DNA from 2 places in the Enterobacter sp. I4 genome. Region 2 is predicted to be linked to the other one. Evidence: predicted binding sites of a transcription regulator. Region 2 holds the regulator's gene; the other holds the start of a gene.
The links. Region 2 encodes LexA, which represses DNA repair genes until DNA is damaged. Its sites were predicted from a motif close to TNCTGTATGTACATACAGNA; they were not measured.
Positions count from the first base shown of each region.

Region 1: the regulator LexA is predicted to act here: its motif matches at 3,967-3,986, upstream of MOQ06_RS11305 (YebG family protein).

Region 1 is NZ_JALBUO010000001.1:2,385,198-2,392,848, reverse strand. Features, by position in the region: gene MOQ06_RS11325 (transporter) at 1-383, opposite strand, end outside; gene MOQ06_RS11320 (response regulator) at 719-1,423, shown strand; gene MOQ06_RS11315 (ATP-binding protein) at 1,420-2,481, shown strand; gene MOQ06_RS11310 (ATP-grasp fold amidoligase family protein) at 2,500-3,414, opposite strand; gene MOQ06_RS11305 (YebG family protein) at 3,636-3,953, opposite strand; gene dmsD (Tat proofreading chaperone DmsD) at 4,063-4,677, opposite strand; gene MOQ06_RS11295 (dimethyl sulfoxide reductase anchor subunit family protein) at 4,722-5,576, opposite strand; gene MOQ06_RS11290 (DMSO/selenate family reductase complex B subunit) at 5,578-6,195, opposite strand; gene ynfE (selenate/tellurate reductase subunit YnfE) at 6,206-7,651, opposite strand, start outside.
Region 2 is NZ_JALBUO010000001.1:135,893-143,543, reverse strand. Features, by position in the region: gene traF (conjugal transfer protein TraF) at 1-568, opposite strand, end outside; gene MOQ06_RS00680 (cupin domain-containing protein) at 737-1,225, opposite strand; gene zur (zinc uptake transcriptional repressor Zur) at 1,343-1,855, shown strand; gene MOQ06_RS00670 (CsbD family protein) at 1,904-2,113, opposite strand; gene dinF (MATE family efflux transporter DinF) at 2,233-3,570, opposite strand; gene lexA (transcriptional repressor LexA) at 3,634-4,242, opposite strand; gene MOQ06_RS00655 (diacylglycerol kinase) at 4,351-4,719, opposite strand; gene plsB (glycerol-3-phosphate 1-O-acyltransferase PlsB) at 4,874-7,294, shown strand; gene ubiA (4-hydroxybenzoate octaprenyltransferase) at 7,391-7,651, opposite strand, start outside.

The DNA of each region.
Region 1 (7,651 bases), 2.2 Mb from region 2:
CAAATCATTCGTAAACATAAGTACATGGGCAAGCCGCAAAAAAACAGCAGTAAAAAACACTCATAATAAAAAACCAAATCGCTAACGTCTGGCATGATTTTTAAAAGTAAATGCAGGGCAGTAATGATTTGCAGGAATGTTAATATTGTTCCCGATGTAATGATGAAGAAGGTTTTCAGTACTCCCGGTCTTTTCTGTATGATGAAAAACAACACAGCTATAGCTATTGATATTCGGATCGGTGATGAAAAAGGTAGGGTTGACTCGCCTTTTTCATTGACATAATGCATAAGACAAAGCCAGGCGTATAGTAAGCCCCATGAAGCTAATGCGTATAAAAACGAGGCCACGACGTTTTCATGTCGTAAATTAAATTTAGCCATTATGATAGTTTTCCTTACGCAGCAGCGGCTGTCTTGCTATGGCGCTTTATCCTGCGAGGGCAGAAGGAAGTTGCTGGAGTCCCGAACGCTTATTACCTGTACGTTCATTATTACGTGACAATGTTGCTTTGTTATTTTTGAATTGTGTAGCCAGTATGGAGAACGCAAAGACCTTTTAAAGCCTCAGGCATAATTTCATGAACTTCTCCCTGGATTTCCTGTCAGACAGCACTGCTGTAAGAGATGTTGATAATGCAGCGAATATTTTTTAACCATGTCGTTAAAAGACCTTTCAGGGTAAAATCCTCGCTGTCATCAGTACTGTGGAAGAAAATATGAACAACAACATTCTGATTATCGTCGCCGAAGACGATGATGACATCGCTGCCATACTGACGGGCTATTTGCATAAGGCAGGAATGAAAACCCTAAGAGCTGAAGATGGTGAGCAGGCGATCAATCTTACCCGTATACATAAACCGGATCTCCTGCTGCTGGACATTCACCTGCCCGTATACGATGGCTGGAATGTACTGACCACCCTGAGAAAAGAAACCAGCGTACCCGTCATCATGGTTACCGCACTGGATCAGGACGTAGATAAGCTTATGGGGCTGCGGCTTGGGGCTGACGACTATGTCATAAAGCCTTTTAATCCCTCAGAAGTTATTGCCAGAGTGGAAGCGGTACTTCGCAGAACCAGAACGAGAGTTGAGGCTCCGCATTCACGGCCTGTAAGAACGCCGTATCTGACAATTTATCCCGATGAATTTTATATTGAAATTACTATCGAGGGTGAGGTTCACGCGCCGGTACTCACGACCACTGAATTTAAGCTTCTGACCTATTTAGCCAGAAACCCAAGAAAGGTATGTTCACGTGAAGAGTTACTCGACGCGTGTTTGCCTGAAGGGGACACGCTGGACCGCACGGTAGACAGTCATATGAGCAAACTGAGGAAAAAGCTTGAACAAGCCGGGCTTAAGGGGATGCCTGAAAGCATCAGAGGATTAGGCTACCGGCTGGGTGAAAAAAAATGAACAAAGAAACGTTTCTGAGCCGTCAAATATTGACGCATATGCTGTCGTTAACGTTCATCATTATCGCCATTGCCGTGCTGGGATCCTATTTATTCTACAGCTTCCTGATCGACTTTCTGCCGGGCGGGACGAATGCGGGTAATGAAGAAAATATGACATTCCTCGACTGGATGTGGATCCTGATCGCTTCACTTACCAGTCTGGTCGTTTCACTCTTCTTCACCGTCAAACTGTCTGCGAGGATCTTAAAACCGCTGAACGACGTGGCGTTCAGCCTGAAGCAGATCGCGCAGGGAAATCTTAGCGCCAGAGCGTGTGGCGGCAGCTCCCAGCTGGGTGAGATGAATAATCTCGTTAATGACTTTAATGAGATGGCGGAAAAATTACAAACGCTGGATACGCAGCGGAATTTATGGAATGCGGCAATCGCCCATGAGCTTCGCACGCCGGTGACTATTTTGCGGGGAAGGCTTCAGGGACTGGTTGACGGCGTTTTCGAACCAGACCCGGCGCTATTAAAAAACCTCCTGAAACAAACGGAAGGATTGACCAGCTTAATTGAGGATCTTCGCGTTGTGAGCTCCTCAGGCGGGGCAGGTTACTCCCTGATGCTTAGCGAGGTCGATCTTGCGGCAACGATTTCGAATGCGATCGAAACCTTTTTGCCTGATTTTAAAGCTAAACAATTTGTAATCATTCCTGAGCTTAAATATCAGCGAAGCGTTTGCGACCCTTTACGTATTATTCAGTGCCTGACGGTGCTGTTCGACAACGCCTTAAAATATTCAACGTCACAGACCCTCTTAGTGAAAAATGGCGTTATGGGAAACGATAACTATATTCTCGTTCAGGATAAAGGCCCTGGAATTCCGGAAGCGTTGCAGAAGTCTTTATTCCAGCCTTTTCAGCGAGGTGAAGAAGCCAGAAAGGTCAATCCTGATGGGTGCGGTTTAGGGTTGTCGGTAGTTAAGGCCATTATGCACGCGCACGGAGGAAACGTTAGCTATAGCCTAACGCGAGAAAACGGCTCGCTGTTCAAACTATCGTGGCCAGTGTAAAAACCTTGCTGCACAGGCTCAATTGAGCCTGTTGTCAGCAAGGGTAAGGTTCCACAAACTGCCAAGTTTAGCATCCCACTCCGCTGGGGTTATCTTCAGCTTTCCTCTTTTTGGGCTCAGGGTTATTTCACTGAAATACAGGTCCGGCCCTTTTAGCATAAGGTCGATGCGGCAATAGCTGATGTCTTTCGACAATTCCTGGGCAGCAATGACCGATTTAGCAAATGATTCAGGCTCATCAACCGGTTGCGGCGTGTTGGGATATTCCATTTGAAAGGGCTGCAAAGTCCATGAACTGTCATAGACATTAATGAATCCTTGTCCCTTATCATCTGTAAAGTCAGCTTCGATGAAGCAGGCTTTCCCATGAAAACAGTGTACTCTTAACATCTCTGGCGTAACGCTCCTGTCCTTATCTGCAAATAAATCAAGGTAAGGTTCGCAAATAATGACGGGCTTAATATCCTTATATTGCCATTCTCTGGTTGTATAATACATGTTTCTTTTTAGCGAAAGCTTCAGCCTGGTCAGTGCTTTCCTGGGTTCAAAATATGCTTTATCTTTGCAGACGATAGCGCTTCCACTGTCGTGATTGCATTTCAATACGAACCGATCGGGTAGTGTTTCGACGTCAATATCTTCCACCCTGTTATAAACGCCGGCCAGCGGAATAAGCTTAACTAAAGACGTGCTTTTTGCCACGTACTCTCTTACGGCAAGCTTATCAGCTAACATTGTGTAAAATGGATTATGTTCAAATAAGATGCGGTGGCAAATTTTCTCATTAAGCGTTGACGGGTTGCGTAAATCCGCGCTAACACCCGTCACTCTTTTAAGTCTGGCCAGATGGAAAGCCATATCATTAGTTAAGAGCGTTTTATACTTTCTTAAAAAATATTCCAGGTATCTAAGGTGGTAATTTATTTTATTCATTTCGCCTCCATATCAGAATTTGCATTCTGTCAGAGGATCATTGATTTAATTTTCGCAAATGATGGAGGCTATATGGACAGATATGCGCTTTTAATGCAGGGGGCTTTGAGAACCTTTGCCCCTCGCAGGGTGCGAACGGCCAGGAATGTCCGGGCTAACAAAAACGCCGCGAGCTGTTTCCAGCCTGCGGCGTAAGGATCGGTGATGAAGCGTTCTGACGATCAGGCAGCCTTAACGGCTCTGATTTTCTTACCGCCATCCGCCTCTGCGTCTGTCTTACCGGCAACAGGAGCGGCATTAAGATCGGGAAGCTTGCTGGTACGCAGAATATGCTGCACGGCCTCTTTCTGTTCGGCGAGATAGAGCCCAAGGTTTTCCGCCTGCGTTTCATCCATCTGCATTCCGCTTTGCAGCAGCCAGTCGGTGAACGCTTCTGCCATGTCGAGCAGTTTGTCGTGAGCGTCAGCCTCTTTCTTACTGGCAAAAGTCATTTTCTCTTCACCTTTTCTTACGACAACGAATTTTGTTTCAACAGCCATTTTGCGCCTCCGGTACTGTAATTATATACAGTATAACAGGTCCGGATCCGCGTTGCAGCAAAAATGTACATAGATGGCTTGCCCAAAAGGATGCGCAAGCCAGAAGCGTCTACCGGTACAGCGTTTTTTCGGCAACGGGGATGAGCAGGGTGGATTGCCAGTCTGCCAGCGTCAGCTGAGCCAGTTTACCCAGCGCGACGTAGAATGGGTGCGCCGCGTTTTCAACAAATACGGAGAGAAAACGCGTGCTCCACGGCAGCAGATGCCAGGCCAGAAGCTGGTCGCGCTCTGCGTCGCGTCCGTTTTCGGCGAGCCATGCCGCCAGCATCAGCAGCGTGCCGACGTGATCTTCCGGCTCATTCTGCTGCATCTCAAAAGCGATATTGTTTTCACGCATCCACTGGCGCAGCGCAAGGGTCGAATCGCCAAACAGCACGGACTCGCGATCCAGCCAGACGGAGCCCCACGGTGGAGCGGGTAAGGCATACGGGCCAATAAACAGACGCTGCCAGGCGTCCTTCAACGCTTCATCTGTTTGAGCCTTAAACATATCGGCGACGGGCTGCAGGCTTTCCTGTGCCAGCGGCCAGTCCTGAACCCAGTCACCTGCGGTAAGGGCGTTCACCAGTGGCGCGGTCTGTTCGCTGTCCGGGGCAAAATAAAATAGCGCACCCAGTACCCGGGCGCTGAACGCGAACGATTCGCGATGTGAGAGGTCATTCATTACAACATTCCTTACTTGCGCGCGGGCTGCCCCGCGCGCCTGTGTTAACCGGCAATCGCCAGTCCAGCGGTCATATGCAGACCATAGAATAGCCCACGGCCAATAAGTTCACCCAGCACCACCAGCACGAAGCCGGCGAACAGGCCGAGCGTTTTTGGTTCCTGGCGACGAATAAGAGGGCAGATCCAGCAGCCTAAACCCGCCGCCAGCAGCGCGATGCGCCACACCTGAAGCGAGCCATAATCAGGCAGCAGAGCGCTGGCCTGCTGGATGGCGCTGTGGATAGTCGCCAGCGCGTTGCTTTGCAGCACGATCGCACCCACGCTGACCAGCAGCGCCAGCGCGCTGACGGAGGCGGCAAAAGTCCCTCTGAACGCGACGTTTGCGGCGCGAAGCAGCAGCACGGCCAGCAGTGGACCAGCAAGAGCCAGCGTCAGGAAGAAGGCCAGCGTGGTATAGCCCGTGTACCAGGTCGGAACGGTATCAATCTGATAGACCCGGGTCATCGCCCAGACAAAGACGAGCCCCAGTATCTGACTGACGGCCAGCCACACTTTACCTAAAGCAGGGGGCATTTTACCGATAACCGACACCAGCCACCAGAAACCGCCCACGGCAAAGAAAAGCGAACCAGCCGCGATTTCATTACTCAGGGCAGAAGAGCCAACCCGGTTAAGCGAGTTAAAGGCGCGCAGCGGTGAGCCAAGGTGCAGTACCGAGGCCATAAACCCAACACCCATCACGACCCAGAGAAAAAACATGCTGCGCACGATACGTTTTTTAGCCGCATCGTCTTCTGCCCTGAGCCAGGCGAAACCCATCACGATTAACGCCCCGGCCACGCACTGCCCAAAGACCGTGAAGATTACAAGCGGCCATTCATGCCATCCACTTCCCATCTCACACCTCCTTCGGGTTTGCCAGGTAGCCGGTGGTGTCACCCGTCGGACGGCTGTTGGCGTTAGGTTTGATCGCAATGCTCGGCTTCGTAAAGTGCGCAGACGGCAGCGGCGCGACCGCGGCAAGCTGGCCGTGCTTTTTGCGCAGCTCCTCAATCGGGCCGAAGTCCAGCGCGCGCAGCGGGCAGGACTCGACGCAGATCGGCTTTTTGCCGTCCGCCACGCGGCTGTGGCAGCCGTCGCACTTGGTCATGTGGCCTTTGGCGGCGTTGTACTGCGGCGCGCCGTACGGGCAGGCCATGTGGCAGTAGCGGCAGCCAATGCAGACATCCTCGTCCACCACCACAAACCCGTCGTCGCGCTTGTGCATCGCGCCGCTCGGGCAGACCTTGGTGCAGGCCGGATCCTCGCAGTGGTTGCAGGCAATCGACAGATAGTAGGCAAAGACGTTCTGATGCCAGACGCCGTTATCCTCCTGCCAGTCGCCGCCCGCGTATTCGTAAATACGGCGGAAGCTGACGTCCGGGGTTAAGTCTTTGTAGTCCTTACAGGCCAGCTCGCAGGTTTTGCACCCGGTGCACCGGCTGGAATCAATAAAAAATCCGTACTGGGTTGTCATCGGTTACTCCTTAGGCCTTCTCAATCTGCACCAGGTTAGTGTGCTGCGGGTTTCCTTTCGCCAGCGGTGACGGGCGGTGCGTGGTCAGCGTATTGATACAGGAACCGTGATCGACCCGATCGCCGTTCATGCTGGCGTCGTGCCAGGCGCCCTGGCCCATTGCGCTCACGCCGGGCATGATGCGCGGCGTGACTTTCGCGGCAATGCGCACTTCACCGCGGTCGTTAAACACGCGCACCATATCCCCGTTTTTAATGCCGCGTTTATCGGCATCCACGGGGTTTAGCCATACCTCCTGGCGACAGGCGGCCTGAAGCACATCCACGTTGCCGTAGCTGGAGTGGGTACGGGCTTTGAAGTGAAAACCGAACAGCTGCAGCGGGAATTTGCTGCGCTCGGGCGCATCCCAGCCTTCGAAGGTGGGGGTATAAACCGGCAGCGGGGTGATGGTTTCGTCTTTTTGCAGCTCCCAGGTTGCAGCGATATCCGCCAGCCTGCTGGAGTAGATCTCGATTTTTCCCGACGGCGTTTTCAGCGGGTTGGCGTGCGGATCGTCGCGGAATTTTTTATAGGCCACAAAGTGTCCATTCGGATCTTTGCGCTTATAGATGCCCATTTTTTTGAGCTCATCGTAGGAGGGCAGCTGAGGATCTTTAGCGACCATTTTGGCGTACAGATATTGCAGCCACTGTTCCTGCGTACGGCCCTCGGTGAATTTCTGATAAATATCCGGCCCAAGGCGCTTCGCCACCTCGCTCATGATCCAGTAGATTGGCCTGCGCTCAAACTTCGGCGCGGTAACCGGCTGGAGGAAAATCAGGTAGCCCATGTTCCCGGCGTAATCGTTAGGAATGATATCTTCCTGTTCGACGGTCATCAGGTCCGGCAGGATGATATCGGCATACTTCGCCGATGAGGTCATGAAGTTATCGATAACGACGATCGTTTCGCACTTGCTCTCATCCTGCAAAATGTCGTGGGTTTTGTTGATGTCAGAGTGCTGGTTGATGATGGTGTTACCGGCGTAGTTCCAGATGAACTTGATCGGCACATCTAGCTTGTCTTTACCGCGTACCCCGTCGCGCAGGGCGGTCATCTCCGGGCCACGGGCGATGGCGTCCGTCCAGCAGAAGCAGGAGATTTGCGTTTTCACCGGGTTTTCCGGCAGCGGCATACGCTCAATGGTGATGGTGTAGGTCGATTCGCGCGCGCCGCTGTTGCCGCCGTTAATGCCGACGTTGCCGGTGAGGATCGGCAGCATGGCGATGGCGCGGGAGGTTTGCTCGCCGTTCGCCTGGCGCTGCGGCCCCCAGCCCTGACAAATATAGGCCGGCTTTGCAGAGCCGATTTCGCGGGCAAGCTTGATAATCCGATCGGCAGGAATGCCGGTAATCCGCGACGCCCACTCCGGGGTTTTCGCCGTCCGATCGTCACCCTGGCCGAGGATATAGGCCTT
Region 2 (7,651 bases):
CATCGCTTCCCTGAATACCGCGCAGATAATCAATATCCTGCTGATCGATAGAGGAGCTGACCCGGCCATGGGCGTAGCCTTTCGCCATAAAGGCCACCGAGAGCACATCGTTAGGGATACTGACGGCAATTCCGGCGCCCGCGTTAGCGCGTGCGGTTTTGCCCTTCAGGTAGTCCAGCTCATCAGCGAGATCTTTCGCGGCGCCCTGGAACTGATTGATCGAACCTAATGGATTGGTGATGATATCAATGGGCGTCAGGCTATCAACCACATCCTTGTAGCGATTGATTTTGTCGTTAATGGTGTCGATCTCGTCCTGAAGATTGTCTTCATCGGTCACCTGCACGCCAACGGACGGCAAAATGACCGTCACGTCATCCTCAGGTTTAGACTTTGCCAGCAGCGCAGGGTTGATTAACGCCCCGCTGCCATAGCTGCCTGCTGCCACGCCCGTGCCGCCCATTGCGTCACTACGCGCTTCCGTCCAGGTATTGGCTGCTCCCGCCTGATTTGCCATAAAAAAGGAGACAGCGATGCTAACCATCGAAAACTTAAAATGTTTTTTCACAGTGTGCTCGTAAATAGTTTGTTATTAGTTAACCCTGTCTGTTATCACCCAAACAGGAACGAACTATTGCTGTGAATAAGTGCAAAAAGACCCGCTATTTCCTTAAGTTAAATTCCATCCCGGCCTGTTGTAATATGTGACGACCATCAATATTTATAGAAGAGGAAATTATTTTCGCCCAGGTTTTCCATCGTGCGGACCAAAAAATTGAGGCGGATGATCCACCCAGCGGTCTTCGCGGGTCGCGGCATATACCGGATTGAGCGGATAGTAGATGCGGTTATGTTTTTTATTGGCCTCCCCCACTACCAGCAAGCGCACCTCTTCATCGGTGTTGTTGATAAAGGTATGGCAGACTCCCGTCCCGGCAGGGAACCCCACGCTGTCTCCGGGTTCGAGCTTCCACAGATAGCCATTGATCCAGGCCTCCGGGTAACCCTCCAGAACGTACACAAACTCTTCTTCGTCGCTTTCAGCATGGGGATAAGACGTGCGGCGTCCGGGCGGCAGCCGTTCATGGTGAATACCGATGCGGCCCAGCCCCAGCTTGCGGGACAGCGGCGCACCAATTGAAAAATGTTCGTTGCTGTCAGGATAGGTGGCGTTATCGGCACCTTCTACGTCCCGCCAGTGCCGAATACAGTCAGGTCTTTTCATTATGCATTCTCCCCATTTGCGATGCGTCAGGTATAGCACAGCCCGGCGGATCTCGGTGTTTTTATCAGAACATGATAAAGTGAGGGTTTTCTACCCTTTCCACATCCGAGGTGCCCGATGGACAAGTCCACAAAAGAGCTGTTAGCGCAAGCTGAAAAGCTGTGCGCGCAACGCAATGTGCGCCTGACCCCGCAGCGCCTTGAGGTACTGCGTCTGATGAGCCTGCAGCAGGGCGCCATCAGCGCGTACGATTTGCTCGACCTGCTGCGCGAAAGCGAGCCGCAGGCAAAACCGCCAACCGTCTACCGGGCGCTCGATTTCCTGCTCGAACAAGGGTTTGTGCATAAGGTGGAATCAACAAACAGCTACGTGCTTTGCCACCTTTTCGACCAGCCGACCCACACGTCCGCTATGTTTATCTGCGATCGTTGCGGCGTGGTAAAGGAGGAAGGTGCAGAAGGCGTGGAAGATATTATGCATACGCTGGCAGCCAGAATGGGCTTTGCGCTACGCCATAACGTGATAGAAGCACACGGCTTATGCTCTGCCTGCGTGGAGGTGGAATCATGCCGCCATCAGGATGCCTGCCAGCACGATCACTCCATTCTGGTGAAGAAAAAGCCGCGCTGACGGCAAAGAAAAAGGCGGCTCATGGCCGCCCTTTGGGGTACTGTCCGGTTACCAGCGGTAGTCGTTACGGGTTTCCCAGTCTTTGACTTCGTTTTCCGCCTGATCTTTTTCGTAACCGTAGCGCTCCTGGATTTTACCTACCAGCTGATCGCGCTTGCCTTCAATGACGGTCATATCGTCATCTGTCAGCTTACCCCACTGTTCTTTCGCTTTACCTTTGAATTGCTTCCAGTTGCCGCCGATTTCATCTTTATTCATAATCGTGTCCTCGTGTTAAGCGTCTAAGAGTATCGTCCGCTTCGTTCTTTTCTGCTGGACGTGATTATTATTGTAGTTAAGGATTCGGCAGCTGGTTTTATATTCGGAATCTTTAACCGTTACGATATATCGCTTCGGGCAGGAAACCAGGTATTGTTTCGCCAGTGGCGACGCCAGATAACAGCCAGCGAAAGGCCGCGCAGTGAGAGAAAGACCGCCAGCGCAAGCCACAGACCGTGGTTGCCGAGATACGGCAGCGTCAACAGCGTCAGGCCGAACCCCGCCGCAGCGACGGCCATGCTGTTACGCATCTCCGCCCCTCGCGTCGCACCGATAAACATGCCGTCCAGCAGATAGCACCACACGCCCACCACCGGTAAAACCACCTGCCAGAGGATATAGCGATCTGCCAGCTCGCGCAGCGTGGGCAACGAGGTGAGTAGCGCGACAATATGCCCGCCAAAGCAGGCGTAAACCAGCGCAAAAATCAGTGCCACCAGGCCCGCCTGCCGGCAGGCTGCACGCCATACTTCGCGCAGCTGGCCGCTTTCACGCGCGCCATAGGCCTGACCTGAGTGCGCTTCTACGGCGTAAGCAAAGCCATCCAGCGCGTATGCGGTAAAGGTCAGGAGCGTCATCAGAACGGCGTTGACCGCAACTATTTCTGGCCCAAGGCGCGCGCCAAAAACCGTCAGTGCGCCAAAGCACAGCTGCAACAGGAGCGAACGCAGCATGATGTCGCGATTGAGCGCCAGCAGCTTACGCATATTGCCGCGCCAGGCCGTTTTCAGCAGCGCAAGCGTAATACCGCGCATCGCCAGCACGCGCCAGACCATCCACAAACCGATAAGCAGCGTGCCGTATTCGGCGATTGCCGTGGCCAGCGCCGCGCCGCGGACGTTCATGTGCAGCCCCATTACCAGCCAGAGATCGAGGACAATATTGAGAAGGTTACCCACCACCAGCAGGATCACCGGCGCGCGGGCATACTGCACGCCCAGCAGCCAGCCCAGCAGGACCAGGTTTGCCAGTGAAGCAGGCGCGCTCAGCCAGCGAATTTCAAGGAACCGCCGGGCCTGCTCCAGTACAGCATCACTGCCGCCCACAATATGAAGCGCCAGATCGATAAGCGGCGTACGCAACAGAACGATTAACGCGCCGGCACCAAAAGCCAGGATAAGCGGCTGAACCAGCGCGCGAGCAAGACGCAGGGGATCTTTTGCACCGTACGCCTGGGCCGTCAGGCCTGTCGTACTCATGCGCAAAAAGAGCAGCAGCATAAAGAGGAAGCTGGTCGCCGTTGCGCCAATCGCGACGCCGCCCAGATAAATCGGCGAATCCAGATGCCCGATTACCGCCGTATCAACCAGCCCCAGCAGAGGAACGGTGATATTGGAAAAAATCATCGGTAGCGCAAGACGCCACAACGCCTTATCGGCAGAAGTTAGCAAGGCCATTGAAATTACCGGAATCAGAAAATAAGCCAGGCCGCAGAGGAACTGCGGCCTGTCAGGAAGAGATTACAGCCATTCGCCGTTGCGGATAACACCTACCGCCAGGCCTTCAACAGAGAAGTTCTGCTCGCGGAGATCCACTACAATGGGGGAAAACTCGCTGTTTTCTGGCAGAAGCTGTACGGTATTACCCTGTTTCTTCAGGCGCTTAACCGTCACTTCATCATCGATGCGCGCCACGACCACTTGTCCGTTACGCACGTCCTGGGTTTTGTGTACCGCCAGCAGATCGCCATCAAGAATACCGATATCTTTCATGGACATTCCGCTAACGCGCAGCAGGAAATCAGCGCTCGGCTTGAACATGCCCGGGTCAACCTGATAGTGCCCTTCGATATGCTGCTGTGCCAGCAGGGGTTCACCTGCGGCGACGCGACCCACCAGCGGAATACCGGTCTCTTCTTCCACCAGCAGACGAATACCGCGTGACGCGCCGGAAACTATCTCAATGACGCCTTTACGCGCCAGCGCCTTAAGGTGCTCTTCGGCAGCATTAGGAGAACGGAAGCCCAGACGCTGCGCGATTTCTGCACGCGTGGGTGGCATACCCGTCTGGCCGATATGATCCCGAATGAGATCAAACACCTCTTGCTGCCTGGTCGTTAACGCTTTCATTCCGCCCCCTGGGTGTATATACAGTTATGCTGTGAGTATATACAGTCAAAGGCGATTTTGGAACCAAAAACTGCACAAAAAACCAGGGACTTAATTATTCCTCGAGGCTCATCGGAAATGTGACCAAAGCAGCGTGACCCAGGTTATTACCGCAGTGATAATCGACAGCAGCACGGCGGCAGAGCCCATGTCTTTCGCACGGCCAGAAAGCTCATGGAATTCTGACCCAATACGGTCAACGACGGCCTCAATAGCGCTATTAAGAATTTCCACTATCATCACCAACAGTACGGAGCCAATTAAAAGCACGCGGGTAATCGCGTCAACATCAAGGAAACAGGCGATAATCACCGCAACAATAGCTGCGATACCCTCCTGGCGAAATGCGGCTTCATTGATCCACGCGGCACGGAAACCTTTCCAGGAATAGCCGGCGGCTTTAATGATTCGGGTTAACCCAGTGGTATTATTGGCCATTTAAAGAACCTTTCAGGAAAAAGAGCGTCTGTAACAGGGGGCACAGCGCGTTGCGCTACAGCCTCAAGTATGACGGGTAACAACAGAAATTTTGCGCGCTTTCTGTTATCCTTGCGCCGCAATTGCATTATTAACCAGAGGCTTTACATCGTTTATGTCCGGCTGGCCACGAATTTACTACAAATTACTTAATTTACCATTAAGCGTACTGGTAAAAAGTAAGTCTATTCCAGCAGAACCCGCGCTGGAATTAGGGCTCGATACGTCGCGCCCTATTATGTACGTTTTGCCTTATAACTCGAAGGCAGACCTGCTGACGCTTCGCGCTCAATGTCTGGCGCACGATTTACCCGACCCGCTTGAGCCGCTGGAAGTCGACGGCACCCTGCTGCCGCGCTACGTGTTCATTCATGGCGGGCCACGCGTGTTTACCTATTACACGCCGAAAGAAGAGTCCATCAAGCTGTTCCATGACTACCTCGATCTGCACCGCAGCAACCCCGATCTGGACGTACAGATGGTGCCGGTGTCGGTGATGTTTGGGCGTCGTCCGGGACGCGAAAAAGGGGAAGAGAACCCGCCGCTGCGCATGCTCAACGGCATTCAGAAGTTCTTCGCCGTCTCCTGGCTGGGACGCGACAGCTTTGTCCGCTTCTCTCCTTCCGTTTCATTGCGCCGCATGGCGGACGAACACGGCACCGATAAGATCATTGCGCAAAAGCTGGCGCGCGTTGCCCGGATGCACTTTGCACGCCAGCGTCTGGCGGCCGTGGGACCACGCCTTCCGGCGCGACAGGATCTGTTCAACAAGCTTCTGGCATCCAAAGCGATTGCCCGTGCAGTAGAAGACGAAGCGCGCAGCAAGAAAATTTCACACGAGAAAGCGCAGCAGAACGCGATTGCGCTGATGGAAGAGATCGCCGCGAACTTCTCCTACGAGATGATTCGTCTGTCCGACCGTATTCTCGGCTTCACGTGGAACCGCCTATATCAGGGCATTAACGTCCACAACGCCGAGCGCGTGCGTCAGTTAGCGCACGACGGCCATGAGATTGTCTACGTGCCCTGCCACCGCAGCCACATGGACTACCTGCTGCTCTCTTACGTGCTTTATCACCAGGGTCTGGTACCGCCGCACATCGCTGCCGGTATTAACCTGAACTTCTGGCCAGCGGGCCCGATTTTCCGCCGTCTGGGCGCATTCTTTATCCGTCGTACCTTTAAGGGCAACAAGCTCTACTCCACCGTTTTCCGTGAGTATCTGGGCGAGCTGTTCAGCCGCGGCTATTCCGTTGAATACTTCGTTGAAGGGGGACGCTCCCGTACCGGTCGTCTGCTCGATCCGAAGACCGGCACGCTGTCGATGACCATCCAGGCGATGCTGCGCGGCGGTACGCGCCCTATCACGCTGGTGCCGATTTACATTGGTTATGAGCACGTGATGGAAGTGGGAACCTACGCAAAAGAGCTGCGCGGTGCGACCAAAGAGAAAGAGAGCCTGCCGCAGATGCTGCGTGGGCTGAGCAAGCTGCGCAACCTCGGTCAGGGCTACGTAAACTTTGGCGAGCCAATGCCGCTGATGACCTGGCTGAACAACCACGTTCCGGAGTGGCGCGAGTCTATCGATCCTATCGAAGCGGTACGCCCGGCCTGGCTGACGCCAACGGTTAACGGCATTGCTTCCGAGCTCATGGTGCGCATCAACAACGCCGGTGCTGCGAACGCCATGAACCTGTGCTGTACCGCGCTTCTGGCCTCTCGCCAGCGTTCACTCACCCGCGAACAGCTGACCGAGCAGATCGATTGCTACCTGGACATCATGCGCAACGTGCCGTACTCCGCGGATTCGACCGTGCCGTCTGCCACCGCCAGCGAGCTAATCGACCACGCGCTGCAGATGAACAAGTTCGAAGTCGAGAAAGATACGATCGGTGACATCATCATTCTGCCGCGCGAGCAGGCCGTGCTGATGACCTACTACCGCAATAACATCACGCATATGCTGATGCTGCCGTCGCTGATGGCGGCCATAATTACCCAGCATCGCCGTATTTCACGTGAGGAACTGCTGCGCCATATTCAGACCATCTACCCGATGCTGAAAGCGGAGCTGTTCCTGCGCTGGAGTAAAGATGAGCTGGCGGTAGAGCTCGATAAAATGTCGGCAGAGATGCATCGTCAGGGGCTAATTACCACCAATAGTGACGAACTGCATATCAATCCGTCACGCTCTCGTACCCTGCAGCTCCTCGCTTCCGGCGCGCGCGAAACATTGCAGCGCTATGCCATCACCTTCTGGTTGTTGAGTGCAAACCCTTCAATCAACCGCGGTACGCTGGAAAAAGAGAGCCGGACCCTGGCACAGCGCCTGTCCGTACTGCACGGCATTAACGCACCGGAATTCTTCGACAAAGCGGTATTCAGCTCGCTGGTACTGACGCTGCGCGATGAAGGGTTTATCAGCGATACGGGCGACGCCGAGCCTGCTGAGACGCTGAAGGTTTATCAGATGCTGGCGGAGCTGATTACCTCGGATGTGCGTTTGACGATTGAGAGTTCGACGCAGGGCGAGTGATGTTTCAGCGGTTCGATGCCCTATCCCAGGTGCATATGTGAAAACATGAAAAACGGCAGTCTCTGACTGCCGTTTTTTTACCTCGTCACCGGGCTTTCAGGAGAAGTAACTCATCGCCAGCCCCAGGAACAGCACCAGCCCGACGTAGTTATTATTCAGGAACGCCTTAAAGCAGGCTTCACGCTCGCGCTTTGCGATCAGCTTCTGCTGGTACGCAAACAGCAGCCCCGCCACCAGCACGGACCAGTAAAACTCCCAGTTCAGCCCGTTCAGGCGACCAATCGCCACCATCAGCGCCAGCACCGCCACCTGCAAAATGCCGATGATTAGCCTGTCGTGACGACCAAACAGGATCGC